2 regions of the Pseudomonas gorinensis genome follow, and region 1 is predicted to be linked to the other one. Evidence: predicted binding sites of a transcription regulator. Region 1 holds the regulator's gene; the other holds the start of a gene.
What was found. Region 1 encodes FliA, which starts transcription of late flagellar genes. Its sites were predicted from a motif close to CTAAAGTTTNNNNNNNNNNNGCCGNTAA; they were not measured.
Positions count from the first base shown of each region.

Region 2: the regulator FliA is predicted to act here: its motif matches at 4,184-4,211, upstream of AB7933_RS32470 (methyl-accepting chemotaxis protein).

Region 1 covers NZ_CP167125.1:5,324,806-5,332,153, forward strand. The annotation lists gene AB7933_RS24030 (chemotaxis protein CheA) at 1-510, opposite strand, end outside; gene AB7933_RS24035 (protein phosphatase CheZ) at 522-1,310, opposite strand; gene AB7933_RS24040 (chemotaxis response regulator CheY) at 1,329-1,703, opposite strand; gene fliA (RNA polymerase sigma factor FliA) at 1,871-2,611, opposite strand; gene fleN (flagellar synthesis regulator FleN) at 2,608-3,441, opposite strand; gene flhF (flagellar biosynthesis protein FlhF) at 3,547-4,863, opposite strand; gene flhA (flagellar biosynthesis protein FlhA) at 4,875-6,989, opposite strand.
Region 2 covers NZ_CP167125.1:7,072,978-7,080,325, reverse strand. The annotation lists gene AB7933_RS32485 (putative bifunctional diguanylate cyclase/phosphodiesterase) at 1-1,647, shown strand, start outside; gene AB7933_RS32480 (NorM family multidrug efflux MATE transporter) at 1,657-3,060, opposite strand; gene AB7933_RS32475 (LysR substrate-binding domain-containing protein) at 3,213-4,133, shown strand; gene AB7933_RS32470 (methyl-accepting chemotaxis protein) at 4,311-6,287, shown strand; gene AB7933_RS32465 (PLP-dependent aminotransferase family protein) at 6,308-7,348, opposite strand, start outside.

The DNA of each region.
Region 1 (7,348 bases):
CTCGGCCTTGACCGCATTGAGAGAGTCGAGCAACTGCTCGAACTCGCTGTCGGTGACATCCGCTTCGGCTTCGACCACCGGCTCCGGCGCCGCTTCCACCACGGGCGCGGCCGAGGTGTCGGCAGGTTCTGCCAGGCGCGCCAGGGCGGCCAGCAGTTCCGGGGTGGCGGCGGTGATCGGGGCACGTTCGCGCACTTCGCTGAACATGCCGTTGACCGCATCCAACGCTTCGAGGATTACATCCATTAACTCCGAGTCAACGTGACGCTCACCCTTGCGCAGGATGTCGAACACGTTTTCGGCGATGTGGCAGCACTCCACCAGCTCATGGAGCTGGAGGAAGCCGGCGCCCCCTTTTACAGTATGAAAACCGCGAAAAATTGCATTGAGCAGGTTCGCATCATCCGGGCGGCTTTCCAGCTCGACCAGTTGTTCGGACAGTTGCTCTAAAATTTCGCCGGCCTCTACAAGGAAATCCTGAAGGATTTCTTCATCGGCGCCGAAGCTCATGGGTGTGCTCCTTAGAAGCCTAAACTGGATAACAGGTCATCTACGTCATCCTGACCTGACACAACGTCTTCACGTTTATCGGCATGAATCTGCGGACCTTCACCCTTGGCGAGATGTTTTTGTGGATCTTTTTCAGAGAGGATCGCTTCGCGGTCATGTTCGATGCCGGCGAAACGGTCGACCTGGCCGGCCATGAGTACCAATTTGAGCAGGTTGCTTTCCACTTCGGTGACCAACTGGGTCACACGCTTGATCACCTGACCGGTCAGGTCCTGGTAATCCTGGGCGAGCAGAATGTCATTGAGGTTGCTGGAAACCGTACGGTTTTCCTGCTCGCTGCGTGACAGGAACCCTTCGACCCGACGGGCCAGCTCACGAAACTCTTCTGCGCCGACTTCACGGCGCATGAAGCGACCCCAGTCAACGCTCAGCGCCTGGGCTTCCGTGGCCATGCCGTTGACCAGGGGCGTGGCGTTTTCCACCAGGTCCATGGTGCGGTTGGCCGCTGCCTCAGTCAGCCTGACCACATAGGACAGGCGTTCGGTGGCGTCGGTGATCTGCGAAATCTCTTCGGCTTGAGGCATGTGCGGGTCAATCTGGAAATTGACGATCGCACTGTGAAGCTCGCGTGTGAGCTTGCCCACCTCCTGGTACAGGCCGCGGTCACGGGTCTGGTTGAGCTGATGGATTAACTGCACCGCATCGCCGAACTGGCCTTTTTCAAGGCTGTCGACCAGCTGGTGAGCATGTTTTTTCAGGGTCGACTCAAAGTCGGCCTGCGATGATTCTTTTTGCTCCATAGCTCCCCCGTGGCAGCATTAGCCGTGGATGCGTTCGAAGATTTTTTCGATCTTCTCTTTCAAGGCCTGCGCAGTGAATGGTTTGACCACATAGCCGTTAACCCCGGCTTGGGCGGCTTCGATGATCTGTTCACGCTTGGCTTCGGCGGTCACCATCAGCACGGGAAGGCTGCGCAGTTTTTCGTCGGCACGCACGTGGCGCAACAAGTCGATACCCGTCATGCCCGGCATGTTCCAATCGGTTACCAGAAAGTCGATGCTCCCGCTGTTGAGGATCGGAATCGCCGTAAGGCCGTCATCCGCCTCGACCGTGTTTGTGAACCCAAGGTCACGCAACAGGTTTTTTATGATCCGCCGCATCGTTGAGAAGTCATCAACGATGAGGATTTTCATGTTCTTGTCCAATTCGACCTCCAAGCAGTCTTAAACGCGCCCAGCACCTGGACGCGCCATTTCAATCAACAGGCGTTACACAAAAAGGACTGCCCAGGGCACCACGGTTAGCCCCCGCGGCGGCCAAGGCCCTCGCGGTTGCGTCTGCAGTGTCCCCACACTGCCTGTCAGCGCGCGCGCCACTCTCCCAATCGCCCCCGCAAGCGGGCCGCGCACTGGCTGTGCAGCTGGCTGACACGCGATTCGCTGACCCCCAGGACCTCACCGATTTCCTTGAGGTTCAGCTCTTCGTCGTAGTACAGCGCCAACACCAGTCGCTCACGCTCCGGCAAATTGGCAATTGCGTCGGCCAATGCGCCCTGGAAGCGTTCATCCTCCAGGTCACGCGACGGCTCCATATGCGTACTCGCGCCGTCCTCGTGCAACCCTTCGTGTTCGCCGTCCTGCAACAGGTCGTCGAAACTGAACAGGCGGCTGCCCAAGGTATCGTTCAAAATCCCGTAATAATCGTCGAGACTCAATTGGAGTTCGGCCGCAACTTCATGATCTTTAGCGTCGCGACCGGTTTTTGCTTCAATTGACCGAATTGCGTCACTGACCATGCGCGTATTGCGGTGTACCGAACGCGGCGCCCAATCGCCTTTACGCACCTCATCGAGCATCGCGCCACGGATACGGATACCCGCATACGTCTCGAAACTCGCGCCCTTGCTCGCGTCGTATTTGGTCGACACTTCGAGAAGGCCGATCATGCCGGCCTGGATCAGGTCTTCGACCTGGACACTGGCGGGGAGGCGTGCCAGCAAGTGATAGGCGATGCGTTTGACCAAAGGCGCGTAACGCTCGATCAACTCACCCTGACTGTCACGGGCGGACTTCTTGTAGGCGTTGTAGCCGGTCGCTGTCATAGCACGGGTCCTGCGCTCGTCTGATGCACCAATCGCTCGACGAAAAACTCCAGATGCCCCCGAGGGTTAGCGGGCAACGGCCAAGTATCGACCTTCTGAGCAATAGCCTTGAACGCCAAGGCGCATTTCGAACGAGGGAACGCTTCGTAGACTGCACGCTGCTTTTGCACAGCCTTGCGCACACACTCGTCATAGGGAACTGCGCCGACGTATTGTAGGGCGACATCGAGAAAGCGATCCGTGACCTTGGTCAACTTGGCGAACAGGTTGCGGCCTTCCTGCGGGCTTTGGGCCATGTTGGCCAGCACGCGGAAGCGGTTCATGCCGTAGTCGCGGTTAAGCAGTTTGATCAGGGCATAGGCGTCGGTGATCGAGGTTGGTTCATCGCAGACCACCAGCAACACTTCCTGCGCGGCGCGCACGAAGCTGACCACCGACTCGCCGATCCCGGCGGCGGTGTCGATCACCAGCACGTCGAGGTTGTCGCCGATATCGCTGAACGCCTGGATCAGACCGGCATGCTGCGCCGGGCTCAGGTGCACCATGCTCTGGGTGCCCGAGGCGGCCGGTACGATACGGATCCCACCGGGGCCCTGGAGCAGCACATCACGCAGCTCACAGCGGCCCTCGATCACATCGGCGAGGGTATGTTTGGGCGTCAGTCCCAGCAGAACGTCGACATTCGCCAGCCCCAGGTCAGCATCCAGCAGCATGACGCGACGGCCAAGCTCTGCCAGCGCCAGGGACAAATTCACTGACACGTTAGTTTTCCCGACGCCACCTTTGCCGCCGGTCACCGCGATCACCTGTACGGGATGCATGCTGCCCATTTTATTTCTTTACCTTGTCTTGCTTAGACGCAGGCTACATGGCTTGGCCGCGTGAATCGCTTGCAGACCATCGATGTAGATACATTTCACGGTGTTCATACTGACTCAACCCACCCGTTTTGCCGGGTTGTGGTAGAGGTCAGCGAACATGTCGGCCATCGCTTCCTCGCTAGGCTCTTCTTGCATTTGCACGCTGACGGCACGGCTGACCAACTGATGACGGCGCGGCAGATGCAGGTCATCCGGGATCCGCGGCCCGTCGGTCAGGTAGGCGACCGGTAGTTCATGACTGATGGCCAGGCTCAACACCTCGCCCAGACTCGCCGTTTCATCAAGCTTAGTCAGGATGCAGCCGGCCAGCCCGCAGCGCTTGTAGCTATGGTACGCAGCGGTAAGAACTTGTTTTTGGCTGGTGGTTGCAAGCACCAGGTAATTTTTAGACTTGATGCCACGCCCGGCCAGGCTTTCCAGTTGCAGGCGCAAGGCCGGGTCGCTGGCTTGCAGCCCCGCGGTGTCGATCAGCACCACGCGTTTACGCAGCAACGGGTCGAGCGCGTTGGCCAGCGACTGGCCCGGGTCGACGTGGGTCACCGACACATTGAGGATGCGACCCAGGGTCTTGAGTTGCTCCTGGGCGCCGATACGGTAGCTGTCCATGCTCACCAGCGCGATATTCGAAGCGCCGTATTTGAGCACATAACGGGCCGCCAGCTTGGCCAGGGTGGTGGTCTTGCCCATGCCGGCAGGGCCGACCATGGCGATCACGCCGCCCTCTTCCAGGGGTTCGATTTCCGGGGTGGCGATCATCCGCGCCAGGTGGGCCAGCAACATGCGCCAGGCCTGGCGAGGTTCTTCGATTTCGGTGGTCAGCGCCAACAGGTCGCGGGACAACGGGCCAGACAGGCCGATGCGTTGCAGGCGACGCCAGAGGTTAGCCTGGTGCGGTTTGCTGCCTTGCAACTGGGTCCAGGCCAGCGAGCCCAACTGCACTTCCAGCAATTCACGCAGGCCGTTGAGTTCAAAGCGCATCGAATCGAACACGCGCTGGTCGACTGCGGCAGCCGGCGCGGGCGCTGCAGGACGTGGCGGTTCTTTGAACGTAGGTTCGACCAGCGGCTCGGCAGCGGTCAGCGGCAAGCCGGCGAACAACTGGCGATTGGTGGTGGCATCGCTGTCACCCCGCATGCTCAGCTCAGCCTGGGCCGACACAATGCGCGAGGCGGTCTTGCGCAGCTCGTCTTCGAGTTCCATGTTCGGCACGCGCGGGGCCAGCGCCGAAGGGGTGTAATCCAGGGCAGCCGTCAGCTCGACACCGCCAGCAATACGGCGGTTACCGATAATCGCAGCGTCGGCGCCCAGCTCATCACGGACCAGTTTCATGGCCTGACGCATATCGGCGGCGAAAAAACGCTTTACTTGCATAACCCACTACCTCAGCCGTTGGGCCCAACTGTCGCGACGATGGTCACTTGCTTATTGTCAGGAATTTCCTGGTAAGCCAATACGTGCAAATTCGGTACTGCCAGGCGTCCAAACCGCGACAACATCGCTCGGACCGGGCCTGCTACCAACAGAATCACCGGCTGGCCCTGCATTTCCTGGCGCTGCGCCGCGTCGATCAACGAACGCTGCAGCTTTTCAGCCATGCTCGGCTCCAGCAGGACACCCTCTTCCTGGCCAAGTCCGGCCTTCTGAATACTATTGAGCAATATTTGTTCCAACCTTGGTTCCAAGGTGATCACAGGCAGCTCGGAGTCAAGCCCCACAATGCTTTGCACGATTGCGCGGGACAATCCGACACGCACCGCAGCCACCAGCGCGGCAGTATCTTGACTCTTGGCGGCATTGTTGGCGATAGCCTCGGCGATGCTGCGAATATCGCGTACCGGCACCTGTTCGGCGAGCAACGCCTGCAGCACTTTGAGCAGCTGCGACAGCGACAGCACGCCCGGCACCAGCTCTTCGGCCAGTTTTGGCGAGGCTTTGCTGAGCAACCCCATCAATTGCTGGACTTCTTCGTGGCCGATCAGCTCGTGTGAGTGCTTGTACAGAATCTGGTTGAGGTGGGTGGCGACCACGGTGCTGGCGTCCACCACGGTGTAACCCAGCGACTGCGCCTGGCTGCGTTGGCTGATTTCGATCCACACCGCTTCCAGGCCAAAAGCCGGATCTTTGGCGGTAATGCCGTTGAGCGTGCCGAACACCTGGCCGGGGTTGATCGCCAGTTCGCGGTCGGGGTAGATCTCGGCTTCCGCGAGGATCACGCCCATCAGGGTCAGGCGGTAGGCGCTGGGGGCCAGGTCGAGGTTGTCGCGGATGTGTACGGTGGGCATCAGGAAGCCCAGGTCCTGGGACAGCTTCTTGCGCACCCCCTTGATCCGCGCGAGCAATTGCCCACCCTGGTTGCGGTCGACCAGCGGAATCAGGCGGTAGCCGACTTCCAGGCCGATCATGTCGATCGGGGTCACGTCGTCCCAGCCCAATTCCTTGGTTTCCTGGGCACGGGCCGGGGATGGCAGCAGTTCCTGCTGGCGCGCGATCTCTTGCTGGGCCTTCACCTTGATCGTGTTCTGTTTTTTCCAGAACAGGTAGGCGCCACCCGCAGCCATGGCCGCCATGCTGAGGAACGACACATGGGGCATGCCGGGCACGAGCCCCATGATCGCCATGATGCCCGCCGCCACGGCCAGCGCCTTGGGCGAGGCAAACATCTGCCGGCTGATCTGCTTGCCCATGTCTTCGGAGCCCGACGCACGGGTCACCATGATCGCCGCAGCTGTAGATAACAACAGTGATGGCAATTGCGCCACTAAACCGTCACCGATGGTCAGCAAGGCATACACCTTGCCGGCATCGCCGAAGGTCATGCCGTGCTGGAAGATCCCGACCGCCATGCCGCCGATCAGGTTGATGAACAGAATCAACAGGCCCGCGATGGCGTCACCGCGTACAAACTTACTGGCGCCGTCCATGGAGCCATAGAACTCGGCTTCCTGGGCCACTTCCAGGCGGCGCGACTTGGCCTGGTTCTGATCGATCAGGCCAGCGTTGAGGTCGGCGTCAATGGCCATTTGCTTGCCGGGCATGGCGTCGAGGGTAAAGCGCGCGCTCACCTCGGAAATCCGCCCGGCACCCTTGGTCACCACCACGAAGTTGATGATCATCAGGATCGCGAACACCACGATACCGACCACGTAGTTACCGCCGATCACCACCTCACCGAAGGCCTGGATCACCTTGCCTGCGGCAGCATGGCCGTCCTGGCCGTGGAGCATCACCACCCGCGTGGAGGCCACGTTCAGCGCCAGCCGCAGCAGGGTCGCAATCAGCAGGATCGTCGGGAACACCGCGAAATCCAGCGGCCGCAGGGCATACACGCAGACCAACAGGACGACGACGGACAAAGCGATGTTGAAGGTGAAGAACACATCGAGCAGGAACGGCGGCATCGGCAACATCATCATTGCCAGCATCACCAGCAACAACAACGGCACACCCAGGTTGCCCCGTGACAAATCAGTCAGGGTGCCACGGGCCGTGCTGAGCATTTGAGAGCGATCTACCACCGGTATTCCCCGTATCCCTTAAAGCAAACTTTTGACGCCAGTTGGCGACTTGAAGGCGGTATTGCAAGAAGCCTTCCAACTTTGCTTTTGAGGGTATGGATCGCTACAGGCGCCCGAGTTCTACCGGATATACACCGTTCAAATGTGGGAGGGGCGGTGCGACGATTCGACTTGCCCCCGATTGCAGTGTGTCAGGCCAAGAACAGGTGACTGATGCGCCGCTATCGGGGGCAAGCCCCCTCCCACCTATCGGAGGTGCATCCATCCGTTGCCACCTGGGATATGCCGGGGTCATTGAATTGGGCGGGGCAAAACGCGAAGGTGCGCTGGGCGTTGCGCAG
Region 2 (7,348 bases), 1.7 Mb from region 1:
CCCTTGCGTTTGCTGCTACTGGCCGATGAGCCAGCGTGGGCAGCGTTGTTGCGCGAGTGCCTGGCGCCGATGGGCGATGGGGCTGTGCTGATCAGCGCACCCAACTGGGACTCGGTGAGTCGTCTGTTCGATGACGACCACACTGCCGTGCTGTTGACCACGCCCTGCCTGCAACCCGGCCCTGGGCGTTGCAGCCTGCCGTGCGTGTTGTTGCTGGAGGAGGAGCCTCTGGTTGCGCCACTGGGGGTCAGTGACTGGCTGGTCCGTCATGCCCTGGACGCCGACACCCTGCGCCGCTGCCTGCGCCATGTGCGCGAGCGTGGCCTGTTGGAAAACACCCTGCAACGCCTGGCCGAACAGGACCCGCTCACAGGTATCGCCAACCGCCAGGGTTTCCAGACCCTGCTGGCTGCGCGCCTGGCTGAGAACGACGGCCGCGGCCTGGCCCTGGGTCATTTGGACCTCGATAACTTCCGCCATGCCAACGATGCCCTCGGTCACCAGGCCGGCGACCGACTGATCCTGCAAGTGGTCTCGCGGCTCAAGAGCCAGCTTGAGGCCGGCGACCAACTGGCGCGCCTGGGCAGCGACGAGTTCGCGTTGCTGATCGACACCCGTCGCGCTCCTCAGCGTGCCGAATGGATGGCCGAACGCATCACCGAAGTCATGGCCGAGCCTTATTGGGTGGACGGCGAAAGCCTGCTGATCGGTTGCAGCCTGGGCGTGGCGCACGCCCGTGCTCGCGCGGGCGCCGACCCGCTGATGTGGCATGCCCACATCGCCATGCAGCAGGCCAAGAGTACCCAGGGCTGCACGTTTCATATCTTCAACGAACGTATCAACCGCAACGCCCGCAGCCTGGCCGACCTGGAAAGCGAACTGCGGCGCGCCTTGCGCCGTGATGAGCTGGAGCTGCACTACCAGCCGCGCCTGGACCTGGACGACGGGCATATCGTCGGCCTGGAAGCCTTGGTGCGCTGGCGCCACGGTGAGCGCGGCCTGTTGCCGCCCAGCGAGTTCGTGCCCTTGGCCGAACAGAGTGGCCTGATCGTACCGCTGGGCTACTGGGTGATCGCCCGTGCCCTGCGTGACATGCAAGACCTGCGCGAACGTGGCCTGCCGGCATTGCACATGGCGGTCAATCTGTCGTTTCGCCAGTTCCAGGACAGTCAGTTGCTCTCGACCCTCAGCCGACTGATTGCGGAGTGCGGTGTGGATGCGCAATGGCTTGAATTCGAACTGACGGAAACCGCTGTCATGCGGCGCAGTGACCTGGTCAAGCAGACCATGGATGCCCTTGGCCGCCTCGGTGTGCGGTTTTCCCTGGATGACTTCGGCACCGGCTTCTCGTCGTTCGTGCACCTCAACAGCCTGCCGATTGCCTTGTTGAAGATCGACAAGAGCTTTGTCGGTGGAATGGAGGAGCGGGAAGAGAACCGCAAGCTGGTGCACGCGATGATCAACCTGGCGCACAACCTGAATCTTGAAGTGGTGGCCGAAGGTGTCGAAACCCCGGAACAGCTTGCGCTCTTGCGCTTGTTCGGTTGCGATCAGGCCCAGGGTTACCTGATCAGCAAGCCGCTGCCGTTGCCCGAGTTGGTGGAATACCTGACGTTCGGGAAAAGCCAGCAGGCGTTGCTGGGTTGAGCAGGGTTTTTATTCTGTCTGTGCGGTCTGAAATGCTGGCTGTGATTCAGGCTCCTGGCGAATCATGCGTTTCATTTTTGCCTCAAACGCCCACGTCAGGCTGACGGCCGCGCAGGCCAGGCCCAGCGCCAAGCCCCACCATACGCCAGTCGGCCCCCAGCCCAAGGTGAAGGCCATCAACCAGGCGGAGGGCGCGCCGATCAACCAGTAGCAGCCAAGCCCCACCAGGAACGTGGTCTTGGCGTCTTTGAGCCCGCGGATACAGCCCATGGCGATGGTCTGCACGCCGTCGAACAGCTCGAACCAGGCGGCGACGGCCAGCAGGCTGACAGCCAGCACGATGACATCGTGAAACGCCGGGTCGTTATGGTCGAGGAACAGCCCGATCAGCGGGTCTGAAAACAGCCAAAACACCAGGGCAAACCCCAGCATCACCACTGCGCCAAAGCCGATGCCGACTCGGCCAGCCATGCGCGCCTGCAGCAGTTGGGCGGCGCCATAATGCTGGCCGATGCGCATGGTCACCGCGTAGGACAACCCCGCCGGAACCATGAATGCCACCGAAACTATCTGCAGGGCAATCTGATGCGCCGCCAATTGCGTACTGCCCATGGTGCCCATGCACAGTGCGGCGAAGGCAAACAGCCCGACTTCCACTGCATAAGTACCGCCAATCGGCAGGCCCAGGCGCCACAGCTCGCGCAGGTATTGAGTGTTGAGACGCAGCAGGCCGCTGCTTAGCGGGTAGGCCGCATACGCCCGGTTGCTGCGGATGTACCACATCAGCGCCAGCGCCATGCTGTTGGCGACGATCGCCGTGACCAGGCCGATGCCCATCAAGCCAAGTTTCGGCAAGCCGAACATGCCTTCGATCAAGGCATGGTTGAGCAAGTAGTTGACCACCGTGCCGCCGAGGCTGATCACCATGACCGGTGTGGCCTTGCCGATGGCGCTGGTAAAACCGCGCAGGGCCATGAAACTCAGGTAGCCGGGCAGGGCGAACGGTAGGATCGTCAGGAATTGCCCCGCCGAGTGCACGTTGGTTTCGGTTTGGCCGAACATCAACAGCACCGGCTTGAGGTTCCACAGCAGCAAGGCCGCCACCAGCGCCATCAGCCAGGCGAGCCATAGCCCGGCCTGGGTCAGGCGCGTGGCGCCTTCGATATCGCCCGCGCCGTGGCGGATGGCAACAAGGGTGCCCACGGCGGCAATCACGCCGATGCAAAAAATCGCTACAAACGAATACGTCGCCGCGCCGAGGCCGCCGCCGGCCAGGGCTTCAGGGCTCAGGCGCGCCATCATCAGGGTGTCGGTCAGCACCATCAGCATGTGCGCCAACTGGGAGGCAATCAACGGCCCTGACAACCGCAGAATGGCCCAGAGTTCGGTACGTGCCGGATGCCGCATGATCATCACGCTCAGAAAGTCAGAGAATTGGGGAGGGGTTGATTCTCGGCGCTCTCAGCCCATTGCACAAAGGGATAAAAGCGATCGTTTGCATGATTAAAACTCATGCCTGATTGATTCTGGTAGGGTTTGCCCATTGCGCTGTCGGAGCTTTCCCTATGTCTCGTCGTCTTCCTCCGCTGTATGCCTTGCGGGCCTTTGAAGCCGCATCGCGGCACAACTCCTTCACCCGCGCCGCTGAAGAACTGTCGATTACGCAAAGCGCAGTGAGCCGACACATCCGCACCCTGGAAGAGCACTTCGCCTGCCGCCTGTTCCAGCGCAGCGGCCGTAACCTGCAGCTCACCGAAGCCGCGCGCCTGCTGTTGCCTGGCGTGCGCGAGGGATTTGCCGCGCTGGAACGGGCCTGTCATACCCTCAATGCCGAAGACGACATCCTGCGTATGAAAGCGCCGTCCACCTTGACCATGCGCTGGCTGCTGGCGCGCCTGAGTCGCTTCCGGCATTTGCAGCCGGGCAACGAGGTGCAACTGACCAGCGCATGGATGAGCGTGGATGAAGTGGACTTCAATCAGGAGCCATTCGATTGCGCGGTGTTGTTGAGCGATGGGCATTTTCCGGCGGATTGGGAGGCCAGCTACCTGTTCCCGGAGTTATTGATTCCGGTGGGTGCGCCGAACCTGTTGAGTGACGGTCCCTGGGACGTGAGCCGCCTGGCCACCGCCGAGTTGCTGCACCCCACGCCCGACCGTCGGGACTGGCGCAGTTGGCTGGAGCGCATGGGCCTGGCTTCCCAGGTGTCGCTCAAGGGTGGGCAGGTGTTCGATACCCTGGAACTGGGCATGATCGCCGCCGCGCGCGGCTACGGGGTGTCCATGGGCGATTTACTGATGGTGGCCGAGGACGTCGCCCAGGGAAGGCTGAGCCTGCCGTGGCCAACGGCTGTCGCCAGTGGTGAAAGTTACTACCTGGTGTGGCCGAAAACCCGCCCGGGTGGCGAGCGCTTGCGTCGGCTGGCGGAGTTTCTGCAGGGCGAAGTGCAGGCGATGGTGCTGCCAGCAGTCGAGCGTCTCGATTGAATCGCTTCAGCGCTTTCTCGCAACCGTTTGCGTGATACCCCTGTGAATAGCTCAAGTATTGCCCAAGCCCGCCGAAGTAGGTGTGTTGGAACTATCGTGCACCAACGTTACCCACCAGATAATTCGCCGAGCAGCGCTATGAGATCAGGATGATCCTGGCCTCGGCCAGGAGCTGTCATGTCTCAACCTCGTGCCCGGATCGCTTCCCAGTTAGGTCTCGCATTAGCCGTGATTCTGGCTGTCGTTATCAGCGGCAGCACTGTTTTCGCCTTGCGTTCTCTTGACTCCGCCAACCTCGACACCCGCGAGGAGCACTTGGCCAGCGAGGCGCGCTTGCTTGCCGACCAACTCAATACCTTCCACAGCACCTTGCGCGAGAGCACTCAGCGTTTGAGCGGGCTGTTTGAAAAGCGTTTCGGCGCGGGTTTGAGTGTGCACGGTGATCAGCAGATGGCTGTGGCTGGCGTACAGACCCCGGCCCTCTACCTGGGCAGTGACCTGTTGAACAATGATTTCGATGAGGTCGATGAATTCAAGGACACCTCCGGCGGCGTGGCCACCGTGTTTGTGCGCAGCGGCGAAGACTTTATCCGCATCAGCACCTCCCTGACCAAACAGGATGGCAGCCGCGCCATCGGTACGGCCCTGGACCACCAGCACCCGGCCTATCAGCGCCTGCTCGCGGGGCAGAGTTATGTCGGCCGCGCCGTGTTGTTCGAACGTTCCTACATGACCCAGTACACGCCCGTGCGTGACGCGGCTGGCAAAGTTATCGCGGTGTTGTTTGTCGGCTTCGACTACACCGACGCGCAGAACGCGCAGTTCGACAACCTCAAGCGCTTCCGCATCGGCCAGACCGGTTCACTGGCCCTGTTGGATGAACAGAAACGCTGGCTGGTGCCACCCGCTGGCGTGCAGGCGCTGGATCAAGCGGTTCCGGTGATGCTGGACCTGGCCAAGACCCCAGGCAAGGGCCGCTTCTGGAGCGACAAGAACGAAGATTTCTACAGCGTCTCGGTGCCGTTCGAGGGTGGCCCGTGGTCGGTGGTTGCGAGCATGCCCAAGGCCGAGATTCGCTCGGTGACCTGGGGCGTCGGTATTCGCCTGGTGATCGGCAGTGTGCTGGCGATGCTGCTGGCGGTGGGGGCAACGGTCTGGTTGTTGCGCAGCAAGCTGGCCCCCTTGAGTGACCTGGTACGCCAGGCCGAAGCCCTGGGCGCGGGTGACTTGAGCGTACGCCTCAATGTGTCCAGCCATGACGAGATCGGCCAACTGGCACGCAGCTTCAACCAGATGGGGGAAGCGCTGTCGACCATGGTTTCGCATATCCGCAAGGCGGCTGAAGAGGTCAACGGCCGTGCCCAGGCACTGTCCGGGTTATCCGGCGGCGCCTATGAAGGCATGGAGCAGCAGTCTGGCGAGATCACCAGCATGGCCGGCGCGGTCGAAGAGTTCAGCGCCACCTCACTGAATATCGCTGACAACATGGGCAATACCGAACGCCTGGCCCAGGAAAATGCCCAGCAGACCCGTATCGGGCGCACGTCCATGCAAGAGGCGTCGTCGTCCCTGGAGCATATCGCGACCGCGCTGAACAGCACTGCCACCGTCATCAACACCCTGGGCCAGCGCTCCCAGGAAATTGGCGGCATCGTCGGGGTGATCACCGCGATTGCCGAACAGACCAACCTGCTGGCACTGAACGCCGCCATTGAAGCCGCCCGCGCCGGTGAACAAGGCCGTGGCTTTGCGGTGGTGGCCGATGAAGTGCGCAACCTGGCGTCGCGCACCCGCCAGGCGACCGATGAAATTTCCGGGATGATCCAGAGCATCCAGCAGGAAACCGGCAACGCCATCAGCACCATGGAACACGGCAATGCACTGATGCAGGAAGGCCTGGCGCGTAATGCCGACGTGGCTTCGGCGCTGGCGCGGATCGACGAGCAAAGCCGCTCGGCCGGTCAGCAGTTTGCTGCGATCACCACCGCCACCCAGGAACAGAGCAGCACGGCGACCTTGCTGAGCAGCAACTTGCAGAGCATTGCGCTGGCCAACAGCGAGCAGCGTGAGGTGGTGTCCAACCTGGCCATTACCGCCAAGGAACTGGAGACGCTGGCGGCAAGCTTGCGGCATGAGGTGGATCGTTTTCGTTGACGGCGGCCCAGGGCGTGTGTCTAGCGGGCCTTGAGCGCGTTAGCCAGGCGCTGCATGGCGATTTCGATTTCATGGGCGGTCAAGGACGAGTAGCCCAATAGCCAGCCCTGTTTCTGTGCGGTGCCGGCGTATAGCCGACTCAGGCCGGACAGTTGCACACCCGCGCTGGCGGCCTTGTGGATGGTTTTTTCTTCCGACCAACCCTCATGGAGCACGCAGGGAATTTGCAGCCCGCCTTGGGGGCGGCATGCCGTGACCACGCCGCCCAGATGCTTGCCGATGGCATCGAGCATGACGGTTTGGCGCCCGGCGTAGAGTTTGCGCATTGCGCGCACATGGGCGTTGTAATGACCGTCCTCCATAAAACGCGCCAGGGTCAATTGCAGGAGTTGAGGCGTGTGGCCGTCCATCATGCTGCGAGCATAGGTGAAGGCTTTGACCAGCGCAGGGGGCAGCACCATGTAGCCCATGCGCAGCCCGGGGAAGAGGGTCTTGCTGAAGGTACCGAGGTAAAGCGTGCGCTGGTACTTGTCCAAGCCCTGTACACAGGCCGTGGGTTTGCCGTCGTAGTGGAACTCGCTGTCGTAGTCATCTTCGATGACCCATTTGCCTTTTTCCGCCGCCCAGTTGATCAGCTCAAGCCGCCGTTCCAGTGTCAGCGTGGCGCCGGTCGGGTATTGATGGGAGGGCGTGACATACACGCAGTGGGCGCCGCTGCGGTCGGCGTGCAGCAGGTCGGTGCGGATGCCCGATTCATCGACATCGATGGGCACGACCTTGGCCTCGGCGGTTTCAAAAGCCTTCCTGGCGCCGTAGTAGCCCGGGTTTTCCAGCAGGATCGGCTGGCCGACGTCCACCAGCAACTGCGCGCATAGAAAAAGCGCCTGGCGCGTGCTGCTCAGCACCAGGATCTGGTCGGGCGAACACTGGGCGCCGCGTTCAAGGTTCAAATACGTAGCGATGGCTTTGCGCAACGGCTCGGCCCCTTGCGGGTCGCCGTGCAACAGCACGCTGCTGCGAGAGTCCCTCATCACCTGACGTTGCAGGCGTTCCCAGACGTC